Regions from separate parts of the Paenibacillus donghaensis genome, predicted to be linked through region 3. Evidence: riboswitches for the same ligand, from Rfam matches in the RefSeq annotation. Region 3 holds a riboswitch; each other region holds the start of a gene.
What was found. A riboswitch is a leader RNA that binds a small molecule or an ion and turns the genes downstream of it on or off. The one in region 3 is predicted to bind cyclic di-GMP.
Positions count from the first base shown of each region.

Region 1 (4,291 bases), 750 kb from region 3:
TTTGGCGCATATAGGGTGCCGTTCATCCCATTCACAATTCCTCTTGCCGCCAGCACCTCTACGGCTTGCTGTGCCCAGTGGCCTGACATATCTGTGAATTTAGCTTCGCGCAGCATTATCGCATACAGTCCAGAAGCTGCAATCCTGGCCTCTACGAAGCCGTCTTCCGCCGCAGTCACTCCGCCAATATAGCTCCAGATGCCTTTTGCCGGATTGTAGCTGTAGATTCCAAGCTTCTCACGCTCTGCCGTCCAAGGTTCTTCCTTCGGATACCCTACCGCCAGCTTGGCCGGAATTAGGAATGGAGCACTTGCTTGTACCTGCCAGGCGGAACCTGCCTTCAGCAGTTTGTGGCCACTTGAGTCGAGCAGTACCTCTGTCTCCAGCTCAGCCTGAGCCAAGCTTACGCTGGTGTTGTCCGGGAATGTTCCTGCTGAAATCTCCAGCCGCGCCCAGCCATTCAGTACGGACAAGGTACCTCCAGCACTTCCGATTACCTGACTATCCTTGGCTCCGGTTACCACAGGGATCTTCACTTCCGGGATTAAACCCGTGTTCGGGGCTGTACCTGGATTTGGGTTTGTTCCCGGATTTGGGCTTGTACCTGGATTTGGGCTTGTGCCAGGATCTGGGTTTGTTCCAGGATCTGGGTTTGTGCCTGGGGATGGAGTCGTTTCCGGACTTGGATTGGTTGATCCTTCTTTCAAGTCAATCGATTCTATGTAGTCATCCTTGTTGCTATAGAGCAGCTTATCCCCGCTTATTCCGATCAGCTTTGCTCCCGGCTCTAATCCTGGCAGCGGTTTTACTGCATATGTAGAGAGGTTTACTTGCTGCAGCGTGACAGCACCGTCCACTTCCTCTTGAAACACCGCTTGCCCCTCACCTATGGACATGAAGGCATACTCTGTTCCTCCAGGCTTCATCTCAGTGAGATCCACAGGCTGAGCAGTCAGATCCTTGATATTCATAAGCACATATTTGCTCTCGGAGGCGCCGTTTTTTTGCTTGAACAGCACATAGCTCCCGTTAAAAACAAACCAGTCCACATAGCTAGCTCCGCCCAGGCTAACAATCGCACGCGTAACTCCGCTGCTCAAATTCAGCAGACCGAGGCCTCCGTCACGGGCATTCTTATACACCACATTTCCACCGGCCAGCACCGGGAATCGACCTTCGCCGAGATCAGCTTCAACGCCCGTTGCCAGATCATGATAGATCATGCTGCCGTAATGCTTGCGCTCATACCAGACCACGCCAACTCCATCCGTAGTTGGATTGCCATATTGTCCGGACTGCTGATTAAGCTTCCTGCGGGTGCCTGTCTCCAGATCGGAACTATAGATGTCCCAGTTCAAGGAGGATTCCTGCTCCGTTCCCTTATCCGCCCACACTGCAACGTTTCCGCTCATATAAGGCGCATCCTTGGCGGATGAACTCGTCGTAAGCACAGTACCTGCACCACTGCTCTGATTCAGCGCGTACACCTGTTTCACACCGTTCGCACCTGCTTCCAGCCATACAATCCGGTCTCCGGATATGCTATAGTCCGTTCTGCCCGGATCTGTCCCGGCTGCCGAAACCTCCTTCATGCTAAGACTACTGATGAACAGCCCCGCAAGCATACACACCGCCACCACTGCGGCCACAACCGACCGCGACAACTTCATATCCCTTCTAAACCTCATTCACTTCTCTCCCCCAGCGCTATTTGTAGGCACGCCAAATAACCAAGTGCCTTGAGTGGCCCGGCTGTCTTAACATCCTCCCTTGGATGAAGTAGACCCGTGGCTTTGCGTCTCCGACTTTCGTACGGATTTGCCTTTGTTCCAAACTCGGTTTTTATGTCCCTTTTTGATTTTGTAGGTGCGAGTTTTGATGTACAGGACTCTTTCATTATCGGAATTTATTCCTGTAAAATTAAGATGTTCTATTTATACCTTTTTATGGGATTAAAATGAGTAAAAAGGGACTATCTTACCGCATATCGTGCGGATAAGACAGTCCTCAGCCTTTAGTTTAGTAATCGGTTACTACTTAGGACCCTGCGAGGATATAGAAGGTTACTCGAGAAGGTTGTGGGATCACGCTACCTTAACCCAAACCCTCCCCCACCCGAACTTCAGATAACCCACGTCCTAACGGACCCTATAGCTCCTATTTCCTCATTGCTGCCATGGTTTGGAGTCTAGCGGACCGCATAGCCGCTATGTCGGCAAAATAGGCCCTAAATAGTGGATTTTCGCTTGAATAGGGGCTCCTGAGTCCGTTAATCCTGCAAAACAGCCTTTTTACAGCAAATAGGGGCTGCTGAGTCCGCAAGAGTCTGAAAGTTAAGCGCGGGTTACTGGTGGCAGCCTTCATTTGTTATTCTAAGTCTCCTTGTCGCGCAGTGTGGTATGACAGTCTCGGACGAGCAACATATGGAAAAAAAGGGGGACCTCATAATTCGCAGTACATCAGACGGGCTGCCTACGTTGATGTCACCCGAGTATCCCCCTATTCATTCACAAAAAATCCATCAACCCTAGACGGATGAACAATCCCCTCCTTCCACACGGAATATAATACCGTATCAACGAAAAGGGGTGAGGAATATCAAAGCGTTTAGGGCTTTCTTGAAAGGAAGAAACGAAGTCCCTCCTGTAAGGACAATCTCTACAGGAAATGCTTTTTTTCAGCTTAACCGTGCTGGTGATAAATTAGTATTTAGAATTGTCATCCGAAATATAAACCGAGTAACACAAGCCCATATTCATCTTGGGCGAAGAGGTGAAAACGGTCCTGTAGTCGCCTTTCTATTCGGCCCGTCGAAATTTGGAATTTCCGTAAGACGAGGAGTTATTCGTGGGACTCTGACTCGCAATGATTTAGTCGGCCCTCTAAATGGGAAGACGATCCGCGATCTAGTCCGTGAATTTGAAAGAGGCAATGCTTATGTCAATGTACACACCATACAAAATCCAAATGGAGAAATCCGCGGCCAAGTTATTTCGTAAATCATACATGAATAATTGAAATAAACGTGCTCCTCACGCAGAGAGTACCTTCACGCTGGTTGCAGAATCGACCGCTCTCCACATGCAAAAAGCATCGATCCACTGGATCGATGCTTTTTGCAATGGAATGGTATGGAGCCGAACCGTGTCAACACCTTTTTCCACGAATTGTAAGCGCTAATCTTCGTAATTCTGGCCAAACAATCTTCCATTTGTAATGAACGGCAGGCGATCGAGTTCTGTGCGTCAGCTAACCGTATTCGCGCAAGTACACAGGATTAGCGTATACCTGACGCTCATTTAACGTTGATGCAACGGGTTAAAACGTTCTGATGTCGAGGACGGGGGTCGAACCCGTATTGTAGTTACCTACCGCAGGATTTTAAGTCCTGAAATGGTCTTCGTAGACCCTTTTCTACGCTATGGGAAGTTCGAGCATAAAGCCTTTAACCATGCGGGTTAAAGGCACCTTTTGTGTTCTATAGTCTCTGCGTTCAGAAATTTGTATATGCAGCCATGTTAGCAAAAATGTTAGCAAATAGATTTGAGCAGAAGCCTTACATTCCTGCTCTTTTTTACGTCCAATCAATCACTATTATTTCGGAGGTTTATCCGTTTGACCACGCTTAGGACAAAATCCTACAGGCATTTTCTGGCTTCTCTCCTCAGAGAAAGTCCGACAGATACGTTATAATGAGGTTGTACCAACGCCTTACAAAAATTCTTAGTTTTACATAGCAATAAGTTCTGATTCATATAAGGTAATATCTTTTGCTTCAGTTTCAACTTTAAGGCAAAGTTTATTAAAAGCTTCTGATTCAATTGCTACAGGGGAAATCCTATTATCTTTCTTTTCAAAAAAGTGAACCATGTCATCAATTGTTCTATCTTTATTTAAGTGATCATTTAGATCATATATTAAAAAGAATCCTGAGTCCTGTTTATAATTATCAAGCATTGTGTTTGTTTTAGAAAACCATTCTGTTAGTTTGTCAGGAGTTGAATTTGATGGAAAGGTTTGAATGAGATTCCACACTCCATTTTTAAATACATAATCAACTGTAAAGTGCATATTACTAATGTCTTTTATTGGATGAATTTTTACGTTGGGTTTTATCTTTGTTCCTATCCACTTTTTTTGATTAAACACTTCTTTTGTGTATTGCTTAACATTCCTACTAACAATTTCCTCTACGATAATATCCTTTGAAGGGAGTTCACCGATATATGTCTTAGTCAGTGTTTCGAATAATTGTTTAGGGTCTCTTGTTAATGAGAATGTTGGCTCAGAG
Region 1 is NZ_CP021780.1:646,164-650,454, reverse strand. Features, by position in the region: gene B9T62_RS02590 (S-layer homology domain-containing protein) at 1-1,688, opposite strand, end outside; cyclic di-GMP riboswitch class I at 1,740-1,833, opposite strand; gene B9T62_RS02580 (CHRD domain-containing protein) at 2,598-2,999, shown strand; gene B9T62_RS02575 (DUF3037 domain-containing protein) at 3,730-4,291, opposite strand, start outside.
Region 1: linked by a shared signal. The riboswitch ahead of B9T62_RS02590 (S-layer homology domain-containing protein) and the one ahead of B9T62_RS38075 (PA14 domain-containing protein) in region 3 are both predicted to bind cyclic di-GMP.

Region 2 (4,291 bases), 650 kb from region 3:
TGCGACGTGCTGCGCGGACTGAAGGAGAAGAATCGCTACGTCAGAGGTCTGGTCAGCTGGGTGGGCTTCCGTCAGACGATGGTCGAATATGTCCGTGAGGAGCGTTTTGCCGGGGAGACCAAATATCCGCTCAAAAAAATGATCCGCTTCGCCCTGGACGGCATCACCTCCTTCTCCCATAAGCCGCTCAAAATCGCTTCCTATATCGGATTCTTCCTATCCTTCTCCAGCTTCATCTATCTGTTCTTTGTGCTCTTTCAGAAGATGTTCACCTCCTGGACGATTCCGGGCTGGGCCTCCATTGTCGGCGTCAACCTGCTCTTTAATGGAATTGTGCTGATGCTGCTGGGCGTGATCGGTGAATATATCGGACGAATCTATGATGAATCCAAGGACAGACCCTTGTATATTGTACGTGAGACCCAAGGGTATGCAGAGAATGAGTCCATGGACAACCGGAAGGAAGAGGAGCATGTCAGATAAGAATCTCCGCGCCGGAGTGATCCAGTTTCTGAAGTTCAATGCTGTAGGCCTGGTGAACACGCTGATTGATTTCGTGATTTTCACCTTGCTGCATTCTTTGGGGATGGCCTATTCATTGGCCCAGGTTATCTCCTATAGTGCGGGTACGGCAAACAGCTTCATACTGAACAAAAAAGTCACCTTCAAGGACCGCAGCCGCGTAGCCGGCGAAGGGTTTGACCGGATGCAGCTGGTGAGGTTTATCATGCTGAATCTGGTTGTGCTCGGGATTTCACTGCTGCTGATGCATCTGCTGACAGACAAGCTTCAGATTCAGGTACTGCTGGCCAAGGTGCTGGTTACGTTTGTTACTGTTATTATTAATTTTGTGGGAAGCCGCAAATGGGTCTTCTAAGGAGGTGGGAGAAGAATGCGCAAACTATCGTATTTTCTTATTTTGGCCGGGATTCTTGTGATTTTATTTCCCAAGGCCAATGAATGGTATAACGACAGGCAGCAGGATAAGCTGCTCGAGGACGCTCTGCAGAGCTACAGTGACAATAGTGACAGTGAGCCGCAGGCACAGTCGGGCTTAACCAGCAGTTACGCTGAAGTGACCAGGGTGCTGGCGGATGAGTCCGCTCTCAATGAGGCAGACCAGGCTCAGAAGGAGACCAAGCAGGAAACGATGGAGCCGGGCGGACAAGTGATGGCTATTATAGAAATTGACAAGATTGATCTGAAGCTTCCCGTTCTGGAGGGTGCGACTCAAGCAAATATGAAGCATGCAGCGGCTCACATGAAGGAGACGGCTTCATTGGGGGAGAAGGGCAATGCAGCGATAGCTGCGCATAGGGCCAGAACTACAGGTCGGCTGTTTAACAGGCTAAATGAGGTGGAGATGGGTGATACCATCACCGTGAGGACGAAGGATAAGACCTATAATTACGAGGTGTACAATATTTCCGTCGTAGAACCCACGGATGTATCCGTGCTTAACGGCAATGATAAGGACTCTATTCTTACGTTGATTACATGTGATCCACTTGTAAATCCTACCCACCGGTTGATTGTACATGCCAAATTACCCAATCCATAGATCCAAGGTCCCGTTGAAACAGATCAAACGGCAAATTTTAAATATAATGCTAGGAAACTAGTGCTTGGACTCTTGTATATAAACAAAAATATGATAGAATTAGACTATAAAAGCTAAACACGATAACGGCAAACCTGTCGAAAGGCAGGGACGCAAAGCTAAAGGGCCTTTTCCACAAGGATGGCAGCCAGCTACCGAAAGATGAGGCTTTTTTTGTTTGCTCAATAGGAAATCTATCCTATTAATTTAATCCATAGTGTACAAGCTGTAGTAGATAAAGCTTATACGATAACGGCAAACCTGTCGAAAGGCAGGGACGCAAAGCTAAAGGGCCTTCCCGTAAGGATGGCAGCCAGCTACCGAAAGGAGTTTTATCCATGAAGAAATTTTATGCTGTGTTAATATCATTGTTTGTAGTAACAGCGTCCTTTCATAGCACTACGGTTGAAGCCGCTAGTGTAGATTCCAACTGGCTGAACACATCCAACCTGAACCAAGGGGTAATCGGAATTAACTATGACGTTCCTAAGGACAAGCGTATCAAGGTCATGATAACCAAGGACAACAGTAGTTATACTTACAATCTCTACAGCTCCAACAAGGCAGAATCTTTTCCGCTGCAGCAGGGAGATGGCTCTTACAAGGTATCTGTCCTAGAGAACACCACTGGTAACAAATACAAAGCAGTCCACAGCGAAGTAGTGGATGTATCAACCAATAACAAGAACTCCGTATATTTGAGCTCCGTTCAGAATGTGAAATGGAACTCCTCAGATAAAGCTATCCTCAAAGCCAAACAGCTTACCCAAGGCAAGACGACTGATCAAGAGAAAGTCAAGGCTATCTATAACTACGTTGTGGAGAATGTGAAATATGATTATTCACTCGCAAACAGTGTAACAACAGATTACATTCCCAATATCGACAACACCCTTACCAGCAAGAAAGGCATTTGCTATGATTATTCTTCCCTGTTTGCAGCTATGCTGCGCAGTGTGGACATCCCTGCCAAGCTGGTTATGGGGAATACTAGTTATGTAGCTCAATATCACGCTTGGAATGAAGTATTCCTTGATGGCAAATGGGTTATTATTGATACAACTGTTGATGCAGGTCTGGGCAAGAACGGCAAATCAAACGAATTGACCAAGGTTGCCAGTAAATATAGCGCAGTGAAGTTCTACTAAACGGATACAACATTAGTTTATAATAAACAACCTGCTGAATTTTAAGCGGGTTGTTTTTCTTTTGAATTAGGGGTTGCTTTTTACTAGGGGGATGGGGTATTATAGGTAAGCGTTGTTAGAGCGTGTCAGGAAATTTAGAGAATGATTAACTTGATAAATTGTTCTCAAAAATAAAGCTTGCATCGCCCGAAACAATATGATATATTATAAGAGTTGCTGGTGACGCAAACATCACTGACAACGAGAACTTGATCTTTGAAAACTGAACAACGAGTGAGTGGGATTTTACGAAAGTAAAATCCAAAAGAAGATGAGTTTCACGCAAGTGAAGCTTGTCGGTAGAGAATGCAAATTCTCGTCAGATGTTTCAAATTGAGCATATCGCTCTTTTCAATACTTTATCGGATTTATCCGATAAAACCAATTTGGAGAGTTTGATCCTGGCTCAGGACGAACGCTGGCGGCATGCCTAATACATGCAAGTCGAGCGGAGTTTTGTTGAAAGCTTGCTTTCAACAGGATTCAGCGGCGGACGGGTGAGTAACACGTAGGCAACCTGCCCCTTAGCCTGGGATAACTACCGGAAACGGTAGCTAATACCGGATAATTCCTTGGTTCTCCTGAACCGAGGATGAAAGGCGGAGCAATCTGCCCTTAAGGGATGGGCCTGCGGCGCATTAGCTAGTTGGTGAGGTAACGGCTCACCAAGGCGACGATGCGTAGCCGACCTGAGAGGGTGAACGGCCACACTGGGACTGAGACACGGCCCAGACTCCTACGGGAGGCAGCAGTAGGGAATCTTCCGCAATGGGCGAAAGCCTGACGGAGCAATGCCGCGTGAGTGATGAAGGTTTTCGGATCGTAAAGCTCTGTTGCCAGGGAAGAACGTCCGGTAGAGTAACTGCTACCGGAGTGACGGTACCTGAGAAGAAAGCCCCGGCTAACTACGTGCCAGCAGCCGCGGTAATACGTAGGGGGCAAGCGTTGTCCGGAATTATTGGGCGTAAAGCGCGCGCAGGCGGCTATTTAAGTCTGGTGTTTAAACCTTGGGCTCAACCTAAGGTCGCACTGGAAACTGGGTGGCTTGAGTACAGAAGAGGAAAGTGGAATTCCACGTGTAGCGGTGAAATGCGTAGATATGTGGAGGAACACCAGTGGCGAAGGCGACTTTCTGGGCTGTAACTGACGCTGAGGCGCGAAAGCGTGGGGAGCAAACAGGATTAGATACCCTGGTAGTCCACGCCGTAAACGATGAGTGCTAGGTGTTAGGGGTTTCGATACCCTTGGTGCCGAAGTTAACACAGTAAGCACTCCGCCTGGGGAGTACGGTCGCAAGACTGAAACTCAAAGGAATTGACGGGGACCCGCACAAGCAGTGGAGTATGTGGTTTAATTCGAAGCAACGCGAAGAACCTTACCAGGTCTTGACATCCCTCTGAATCTGCTAGAGATAGCAGCGGCCTTCGGGACAGAGGAGACAGGTGGTGCATGGTTGTCGTCAGCTCGTGTCGTGAGATGTTGGGTTAAGTCCCGCAACGAGCGC
Region 2 is NZ_CP021780.1:7,796,000-7,800,290, forward strand. Features, by position in the region: gene B9T62_RS35350 (glycosyltransferase family 2 protein) at 1-483, shown strand, start outside; gene B9T62_RS35355 (GtrA family protein) at 473-877, shown strand; gene B9T62_RS35360 (class D sortase) at 893-1,561, shown strand; cyclic di-GMP riboswitch class I at 1,679-1,760, shown strand; cyclic di-GMP riboswitch class I at 1,845-1,925, shown strand; gene B9T62_RS35365 (transglutaminase-like domain-containing protein) at 1,939-2,748, shown strand; rRNA gene B9T62_RS35370 (16S ribosomal RNA) at 3,171-4,291, shown strand, end outside.
Region 2: linked by a shared signal. The riboswitch ahead of B9T62_RS35365 (transglutaminase-like domain-containing protein) and the one ahead of B9T62_RS38075 (PA14 domain-containing protein) in region 3 are both predicted to bind cyclic di-GMP.

Region 3 (4,291 bases):
AAGCTGTACGATCCGATTGCTGCGGACAATTTCAGACAGCAATATGATCACCCGCAGCTGCGCTGGTGCACGAAGCCGCAGGAAGCGGCGGAAGGCAGCGATGCGGTATGTCTGCTGACCGATTGGAGCGAGTTCAAGGAGCTCAACCTGCATCAGCTGGCCCAGAGCATGCGCCGCCAGGTGCTGATCGACGGCCGCAATGTGTACGGCAAGGAGCAGATTGAAGGCACAGGGCTGGAATACCACTCGGTGGGACGCCCGGCGATGGGCGGTCTCAGCGGCTATTCTCCAAGTGTGGCAGGCGTGGTTTAATTACAGGCTTCTACAATATGCTTCACCTAATCCATGAGGAGGGTTCACTTATGAAACTGGTACTTTTGTCAGGCGGTTCAGGAAAACGGTTGTGGCCTTTGTCCAACGATTCACGTTCGAAGCAATTCCTAAAGGTACTGGAAAACCCCGCAGGTGAACCGGAATCGATGGTTCAGCGGGTATGGAGACAGCTTCAGGAAACCGGCATGGCGGATTCCAGTTATCTGGCCACAGGCCGCAGCCAGGTGGAGATGATCCAGAGCCAGCTGGGGCATGACGTTCCGATTATTGTGGAGCCGGCGCGGCGGGACACATTCCCGGCAATTGCGCTGACAGCGGCCTATCTGTATTCGGTGGCTGGTGTATCCCCGGCCGAGACGGTAGCGATCCTGCCGGTGGATCCCTATGTGGAGGCTTCCTTCTTCCAGGCGGTGGCCCAGCTGGAGCAGACCATGCAGGATAGCGGGGCGAATCTGGCCCTGATTGGCGTGGTGCCGGAGCACGCGTCGGAGAAATACGGCTATATTATCCCTACCAGCGCCGAAGCCGGGCCGGGCGGGTACATGCAGGTCAGTCATTTTCAGGAGAAGCCGGAACGTAAGCAGGCCGAAGAGCTCATAAGCCGCAATGCCTTGTGGAACTGCGGCGTGTTTGCCTTCCGCTTGGGGTATCTGCTTGATATCCTGCAGCGCAAGGGGCTGCCGCTGAATTATGAAGAACTGCAGAAGCAATATAAGCTGCTGGCGTCGATCAGCTTCGACTACGAAGTGGTAGAGAAGGAAGAGAATATCGTGGTGCAGCCGTACGACGGATTCTGGAAAGACCTTGGCACCTGGAACACTCTGACCGAGGAGATGACCAGCAACCATGTGGGCAAAGGATTTGTGACCGCCGATTCGGAAGGTACCTGCCTGATCAATGAGCTGGATATTCCAATCACGGTGATCGGGGCGAAGGATCTGATCATTGCTGCCAGCCCGGACGGCATTCTGGTGACCCACAAGGCGGAAAGCCCGAGAATCAAGGAAGTGCTGAAGGCTTTTGAACAAAGACCGATGTACGAGGAGCGCCGCTGGGGCCATTATAAAGTGATTGATTATGTGAAATATGATGAGGGCAATGAGGTGCTGACGAAGCGGATTTTTATCTCCGAGGGCAAGAACATCAGCTATCAGCTGCATCACAAGCGCAGTGAGATCTGGACAATCGTCAGCGGAGAAGCGAGCATTGTGCTGAATGAGAAGATGCATAATGTGAAGGCGGGCGATGTGGTCCGTATTCCGCAGGGCACTAAGCATGCGATTCTGGCGGTGACGGATATGGAGTTTATTGAGGTCCAGACTGGCTCGGAGCTGGTGGAAGAGGATAATATCCGCATCACCCTGAACTGGGAAGATATCGAATTACAGCAGTTTATATCTTAGGTCCAAACTAACTATTTAAACAAATAAAACGGATTCAAAACAGGTCTTAAGCCTTATTTTTCGAAATTAGTCAATTAATGACCTAAATAAAAACTAAATAGAGTCGATACTTACGGTTAGAGGGATCAATCCTTCAATAACGATAAAGGCAAACCTGTCGAAAGACTGGGACGCAAAGCTATAGGGCCTTCGCAAGAGTGGCAGCCTGGCTACCGAAAGGAAGAGATGAAATTGAGATCTTACCGCACGTATCGACTATTGTTTATTGTGGCCGCTGTTGCCTTATTTATGACTGCTATTCCCTGGGGCAGAGGGATGATTCCTTCTGTAGATGCAGGGGCTCTAAATTCCATGCCCCCCGTAAACCGTGAAGCTTCCCCCCAAGCAGTTAAACTACTAGAATATCTGAACGCTGTGTCCGGACAAGGCATTCTTGCCGGCCAGCATGACTACCTGGAGAGCCCGGACGAGATGAACAACAAGCTGAAGAATACAAGCGGACAATATGCTGCGCTTCACGGCTATGAGCTGGGAGGAATCAGCGGGCAAACCGAAGGCACCTTGGCCTGGCAGCGCCAGAATGTGGTGAACAGTGCGATCAACTGGAACCGAAACGGCGGGATTGTAGCGATGACCTTCCATGCCAATCTGCCCGGAACCTCTTATGACTGGTCCAATGTGCATAGAGGGCTTAGTCAGAGCGAATTCAATAAATATGTAACTCCCGGCACTCCTCAGTATAATAACCTGATTGCCCAGCTAGACAAGGTCGCGGTATCTCTCAAACGCTTGCGTGATGCCGGTGTACCGGTATTGTGGAGACCCTACCATGAGATGAATGGCGACTGGTTCTGGTGGGGCCGCAAAACGAACTTCCCTGACCTGTGGAATATTATGTATGACCGTTTTGTTAACGTTCATAAATTGAACAATTTGCTGTGGGTGTGGAATCCGAATGCGCCTAATGTATGGTCTGATCCCTACTCCCATTCCTATCCGGGGGCGGATAAGGTGGACATTCTTGCAGCAGACATATACGAAAATGATTACCAGCAGAACTATTATGACAGCCTGCTCAGTCTGGCCGCCGGCAAGCCGATTGCCATTGGGGAGAACGGAGAAATGCCGGATACCGCGAAGCTGCTGCAATCGCAGAGCGAGTGGGTATATATGATGAACTGGGGAAAGATGTTATATGAAAAAAACAGCACGGAAACCATCCATGCTTTCATGAACAGTAGTTATACGCTGACCCGGGATAAATACAAATCGGGGGTGCTCCCGACTGCTACGGCAACTCCAGCGGCAACACCGGTGGTGACAGCCACGCCTGCACCTACACCTACACCTACACCAACCACTGCTCCGAGACCTGTGGTTACGGCAGCACCTTCACCAACTCCCATGCCTGTAGACGGTAATCCGGTAGTTCCGGCCAGCGGGCTTACGGGCGAATACTTCAGAAATATGCAGTTTAGCGGAACGCCAGTACTGGTGCGCAATGATAAGAACATTGATTTCAACTGGCGTCAGGGCGCGCCCGATTCATCGCTTGGCGTGGATTACTTCTCCATTCGCTGGAGCGGCCAGATTAAGCCGCTCTACAGTGAAACCTATCAGATCTATACGGCATCGGATGACGGTATTCGCGTCTGGATGGACGACAGCCTGATTATCGACAGCTGGACTAAGCAGAGCGGCACCGAGCGAATGGGCACGATTGCCCTGCAAGCCGGGCAACTGCATAACATCAAGGTGGAGTATTACGAGAACCAGGGCGATGCCCGCATGAAGCTGATGTGGCAGAGTCCCAGCCAGGCGAAGGTAACCGTTCCGGCGAGCGCATTGTTTAACGGGGCAACTTCTGCTGCGAATTCGCTTGAGATGGCTGTATCCACGCCTGCGCCTACGCCCGTACCAACAGCTGAACCGACCTTAGTGCCCACGCCTACACCAACTGCAGCACCAACACCGGACTCAACGCCTGCACCGGTACCAGCCGCAGCGCCAACACCGGTCCCCGCCGAAAGCTTACCGCCGGTTATGGAAGCTCAGCCTGAGCCAATGCCATTGCCGATGCCAGAGCAGGCTGCATCTCCCGAAGCTGCCGCTCCTGCCGCTAACGGTCTGTATGGCGAATATTTCAGCAATATGCAGCTGTCGGGCAGCCCGGTGCTGATGCGTGAAGATGCCAAGCTTGATTTCAACTGGCGGCAAAATTCGCCGGACCCGTTGCTCGGGATTGATTTCTTCTCCGTTCGCTGGAGCGGACTGATCAAACCTGAGTACAGTGAAACCTACCAGATTTATACCACATCAGATGATGGCATCCGAGTCTGGGTGGACGGCAGCCTGATCATCGACAGCTGGACCAAGCAGAGCGGCACCGAACGTGTGGGTGAGATCAGTCTAAGCGCAGGCCAGCTGTATGAGATTAAGGTTGAATATTATGAGAACCAGGGTGATGCCAGAGTGCGTCTGATGTGGGAAAGCGCCAGTCAGTCCAAAGGAACCGTACCAGCGAGTGCGCTGTTCCTTCCTGCAGGTGTTTGACT
Region 3 is NZ_CP021780.1:8,441,799-8,446,089, forward strand. Features, by position in the region: gene B9T62_RS38065 (UDP-glucose dehydrogenase family protein) at 1-312, shown strand, start outside; gene B9T62_RS38070 (sugar phosphate nucleotidyltransferase) at 363-1,736, shown strand; cyclic di-GMP riboswitch class I at 1,874-1,953, shown strand; gene B9T62_RS38075 (PA14 domain-containing protein) at 1,968-4,289, shown strand.

Region 4 (4,291 bases), 820 kb from region 3:
GCATCTCCGTGCCGCTGGCGCTGCCGGCGATTGCCACAGTTACGCTGTTCAGTGTGGTGAACCATTGGAATGCCTTTTTTGACGGAATGATTCTGATGAACAAGCAGAGCAACATTCCCCTGCAGACGTATATCCAGCAGCTGGTGGTGCAGCCGGTCGTTTCATCGACAACTAGGGCGGAGGATCTGATCAACTTCTCGCAACGCACCTTCAATGCCGCCAAAATTGTCGTAACCATGCTGCCGATCCTGGTGATCTATCCGTTCCTGCAGAAATATTTCGTATCCGGCATTACGCTGGGCTCGGTGAAAGAATAAGGAGGACCTCAACTTGGATATCCATAATCCCGTCTTACCCGGTTATTGGGCGGACCCATTCATTCTGCGTGACGGTGACGATTATTATCTGTACCCGACCAAGGACAGCGACGGTTGGCAGTATGAGAAGTTTCATGTGTTCCACAGCCGCGATCTGATCCACTGGGAGGGGCCACAGGTAACGCTTGATCTGCAGGAGGTCAGTTGGGCCTCCTCGCAGGCCTGGGCGCCGGGGGTGAACAAATACAAGGGCAAATATTATATGTATTTCACGGCGGAAGCACAGATAGGAGTGGCCGTATCCGATACGCCTACCGGTCCCTTCAAGGATCTGCTGGGGCGTCCGCTGATTACCAAGGACCAATACGCTTGCCAATCCATTGATGCCGATCTGTTCGTGGACGAGGACGGACAGCCTTATCTGCTCTGGGGCCAGGGGAAATGCTGGATTGCGCCGCTGGCGGAGGATATGATTTCTTTTGCAGGCGAGCCGTTGCCGCTCTCGGACCAGATCTACCGGGCGAAGGGCGCCGATCCGGCACAATTCGACATTTCCATCTACAATGAAGGGCCGCATCTGCAGAGAAAAGACGGATTATACTGGCTGACCTGGAGCAATTACGATACCCGTGATCCGCGTTACCAGATTGCTTATGCGTTCAGCAGCCATATCTACGGTCCTTACGAGGTTCCCGAGAATAATCGGCTGACGCTCGCTTCAGAGCAGGCGGTGGGTACAGGACATGCCTCACTAACCACTCATGGAGAGGACTGGTACCTGGTCTACCACCGGCTTGCCGATCCCGAGCACAGCCTGATGCGTGAAACCTGTGTGGCAGTGGTGCAGTTTGCTGATGGACGTCCTTTTGTAGCTGTGGATTAGGTAATTAGGACTCAAAAAATTAATGTTATTTTCATGTGATAATCAGCTTGTTTTCAGGTTAGGGGGATATACTAAGAACTACCAAACACCCCCAGTGTTTTGTATATAGTTGACAGGTCCTGCCGGAGAAGGTGGGGCCTATTTTTTTGACTTTAGCTGATATTGCTCCTCATAGCTCTTGTAAGAAGAAATATCCAGACCCAGATAGCGGCGCATATGGATTGCGGCCTGGGCGGCGATAATATCGTTCAGCAGCAGCATGCGGTCATGGTACCCCCTGCAGATAAACTTTGCTTCAATGCCGATCTTAAGCCGATGTTGCTCATATACTTTGATTCCGCGTGTTCTCATTTCTTGCCGGACGTCTCTTAGGTCTACCGTAGCTGTGGACGATGCGATCTTCAGGGCTTCCAGGTAGGGGGCGGGTGTACGCAGATGTGCCGACATGATGGCGCTATCCCGCTCAAAAGCACTTAAGATCAGCGGAAGCAGAATATAGGACTTCACGAGCATATGGTCCCTGCTGTCTGCTCTGTGCATAACCTTCACCACCTAATATACGAACGTATATTCGTATCATAACCTCTTTGCTGAAAAATAATCAATGGTATTTCTAAACAGTTCAAATAATGTGACATTGTTCACAACAAATAGTGTTGAATACATTTATATTAAAATTGAAATAATAAAAAGTAATATATATCGGGCTGATGGGCCAAAGGAGCAAAAAGAAAATGAGGATGAATCATGAAGGCAACCTTCGCCGTGGATTAATGTTTGGTCTGTGCTTGAGCGTTCCGCTGTGGATGTCGTTGATTGGCTGGTTCCAGCTGCTCTAATAAGCAGTTCGCTTGGGAAGTGGGCGGCACTTAATTGGATGAGACTTTGGACCTGTTGACTCCTGCTCATGCTGTAGGACGCTGACGAAATTCCAGGGTAATAGGGATATAATAAGGATTCAGCGATAGTTTTGGAAGCGCTTTATTTTCCGAGGGAGCAAGGATTACACCTGCGAAAAAGTTTTAAAAGGAATAGATTGACAATACATGGGGAGAGCAGATACACTATGTTTAGTTCAAAAGTAACAAATGTCATAGACCCGATGATTTCATACATAATTGAAGCGACTCCATAACATAATCATGTATAATCGCAAACCGTTCGAAAGGACGGGACGCAAAGCCAGGAGTCTAAAGCGCCGTATTAGCGCAATGATCGTCCGACTGCCATGAAGAGAGAAATCTACTTCGTGGCAGTCTTTTTATTTTGCAGTTTAAGAGACGGGCGGTTCTATTCATTGTTCCGAATATTATATTTTATTAGGAGGTGTTCATGCTGAGAAAAAAATTGAAAGCGGCGCTCTCGTTAACGCTGGCTATAGTTCTGGCGACCAGTGGTTTTTTCACTCTGGGTAATGGTGTTGTCAGAGCAAGCGGTTCTTCGTTGCTGGGAATCGCCGGCAAATACAATGTGTTTGTGCTGGGGGATATCACCACCCTTTCAGACACAGAGGGGAGGATGGCTGCGGGTGGCAATGTGCATGTTTCTAATTATAGCGTGGGCGACAGGTTGTCAGATGGCGAGATTCCATCGGCACACACACTTGTTGTAGGCGGGGATCTCGCTTTTAATGGCGGATCTGTGTATGGAAACATTGTGCATGGGGGGAAGTTTAGCGGTGATGTAACGCTTATGAAGGGTGGAACGAGGACGACGGGCTACCCGATTGATTTCTCCGCTGCCTTCCAATCCTTGCGTGCGAAGTCAGATGAGCTTGCAGCTCATCCCGCAACGGGCAGCACTGAATTCAAACATGGCGGTCTTACCTTAACGGGTACCGAACCAGGTGTTAATGTCTTTGATGTACTGGGCAGCAATGTATCCAGCAGTACTAGCTTCACCATCAACATTCCTTCAGGTTCTACAGCAATTATTAATATCAGCGGTTCCAGCGTAAATATGAAGAATTTTGCTTTTCTTCCCAACAACACTCTCAACAGCAGAAAAATCTTGTTTAATGTGTACCAGGCCAGCCAGATGGAATTAGGCGGCATCAATATTATGGGCAGTATGCTTGCTCCGCGTGCAGCGGTTGAATTCAACAATGGACAGATTAATGGCACGATGGTCGCCGCTTCAATAAAAGGAGCCTACGGAGAGTTCCACCATCACCCGTATGATGGCGATGATCCGGGAACAACGCCGACACCAACACCGACAGTAACACCAAAACCAACGGCCACGCCAAAACCGACGGCAACACCAACGGTAACGCCGAAACCGACAGTAACGCCAAAACCGACGGCAACACCAACAGCAACACCAGCACCAACAGCAACACCAAAACCGACGGCAACACCAGCACCAACAGCAACACCAGCACCAACGGCAACACCAGCACCAACAGCAACACCAGCACCAACGGCAACACCGAAACCAACGGCTACGCCGAAACCAACGGCTACGCCGAAACCAACGGCCACGCCGAAGCCAACGGCTACGCCGTGTCCAACACCGACAGTGAAGCCAACACCAACGGTGAAGCCAACACCGACAGTGAAGCCGACACCAACAGTGAAGCCAACACCGACAGTAAAGCCAACGCCAACGGTGAAGCCAACACCGACAGTGAAGCCGACACCAACAGTGAAGCCAACACCGACGGTGAAACCAACACCGACAGTGAAGCCGACACCAACAGTGAAGCCAACACCGACAGTGAAGCCGACACCGACAGTGAAGCCGACACCGACAGTGAAGCCGACACCGACAGTGAAGCCAACACCGACAGTGAAGCCAACACCGACAGTAAAGCCAACACCGACACCGACGGTAGCACCAACGCCGACACCGACGGTAGCACCAACACCGACACCGACGGTAGAGCCAACACCGACACCGACGGTAGCACCGACGCCGACGGCAGCACCAACGCCGACACCGACGGCAGAGCCAACACCGACGCCGACGGCAGCACCAACACCGACACCGACGATAGCACCAACACCAACACCGACACCGACGGTAGAGCCAACACCGACGGTAGAGCCAACACCGACACCGACGGTAGCACCAACGCCGACACCGACGG
Region 4 is NZ_CP021780.1:7,626,148-7,630,438, forward strand. Features, by position in the region: gene B9T62_RS34600 (carbohydrate ABC transporter permease) at 1-317, shown strand, start outside; gene B9T62_RS34605 (family 43 glycosylhydrolase) at 331-1,200, shown strand; gene B9T62_RS34610 (YhjD family protein) at 1,339-1,740, opposite strand; cyclic di-GMP riboswitch class I at 2,342-2,431, shown strand; gene B9T62_RS40335 (choice-of-anchor A family protein) at 2,533-4,291, shown strand, end outside.
Region 4: linked by a shared signal. The riboswitch ahead of B9T62_RS40335 (choice-of-anchor A family protein) and the one ahead of B9T62_RS38075 (PA14 domain-containing protein) in region 3 are both predicted to bind cyclic di-GMP.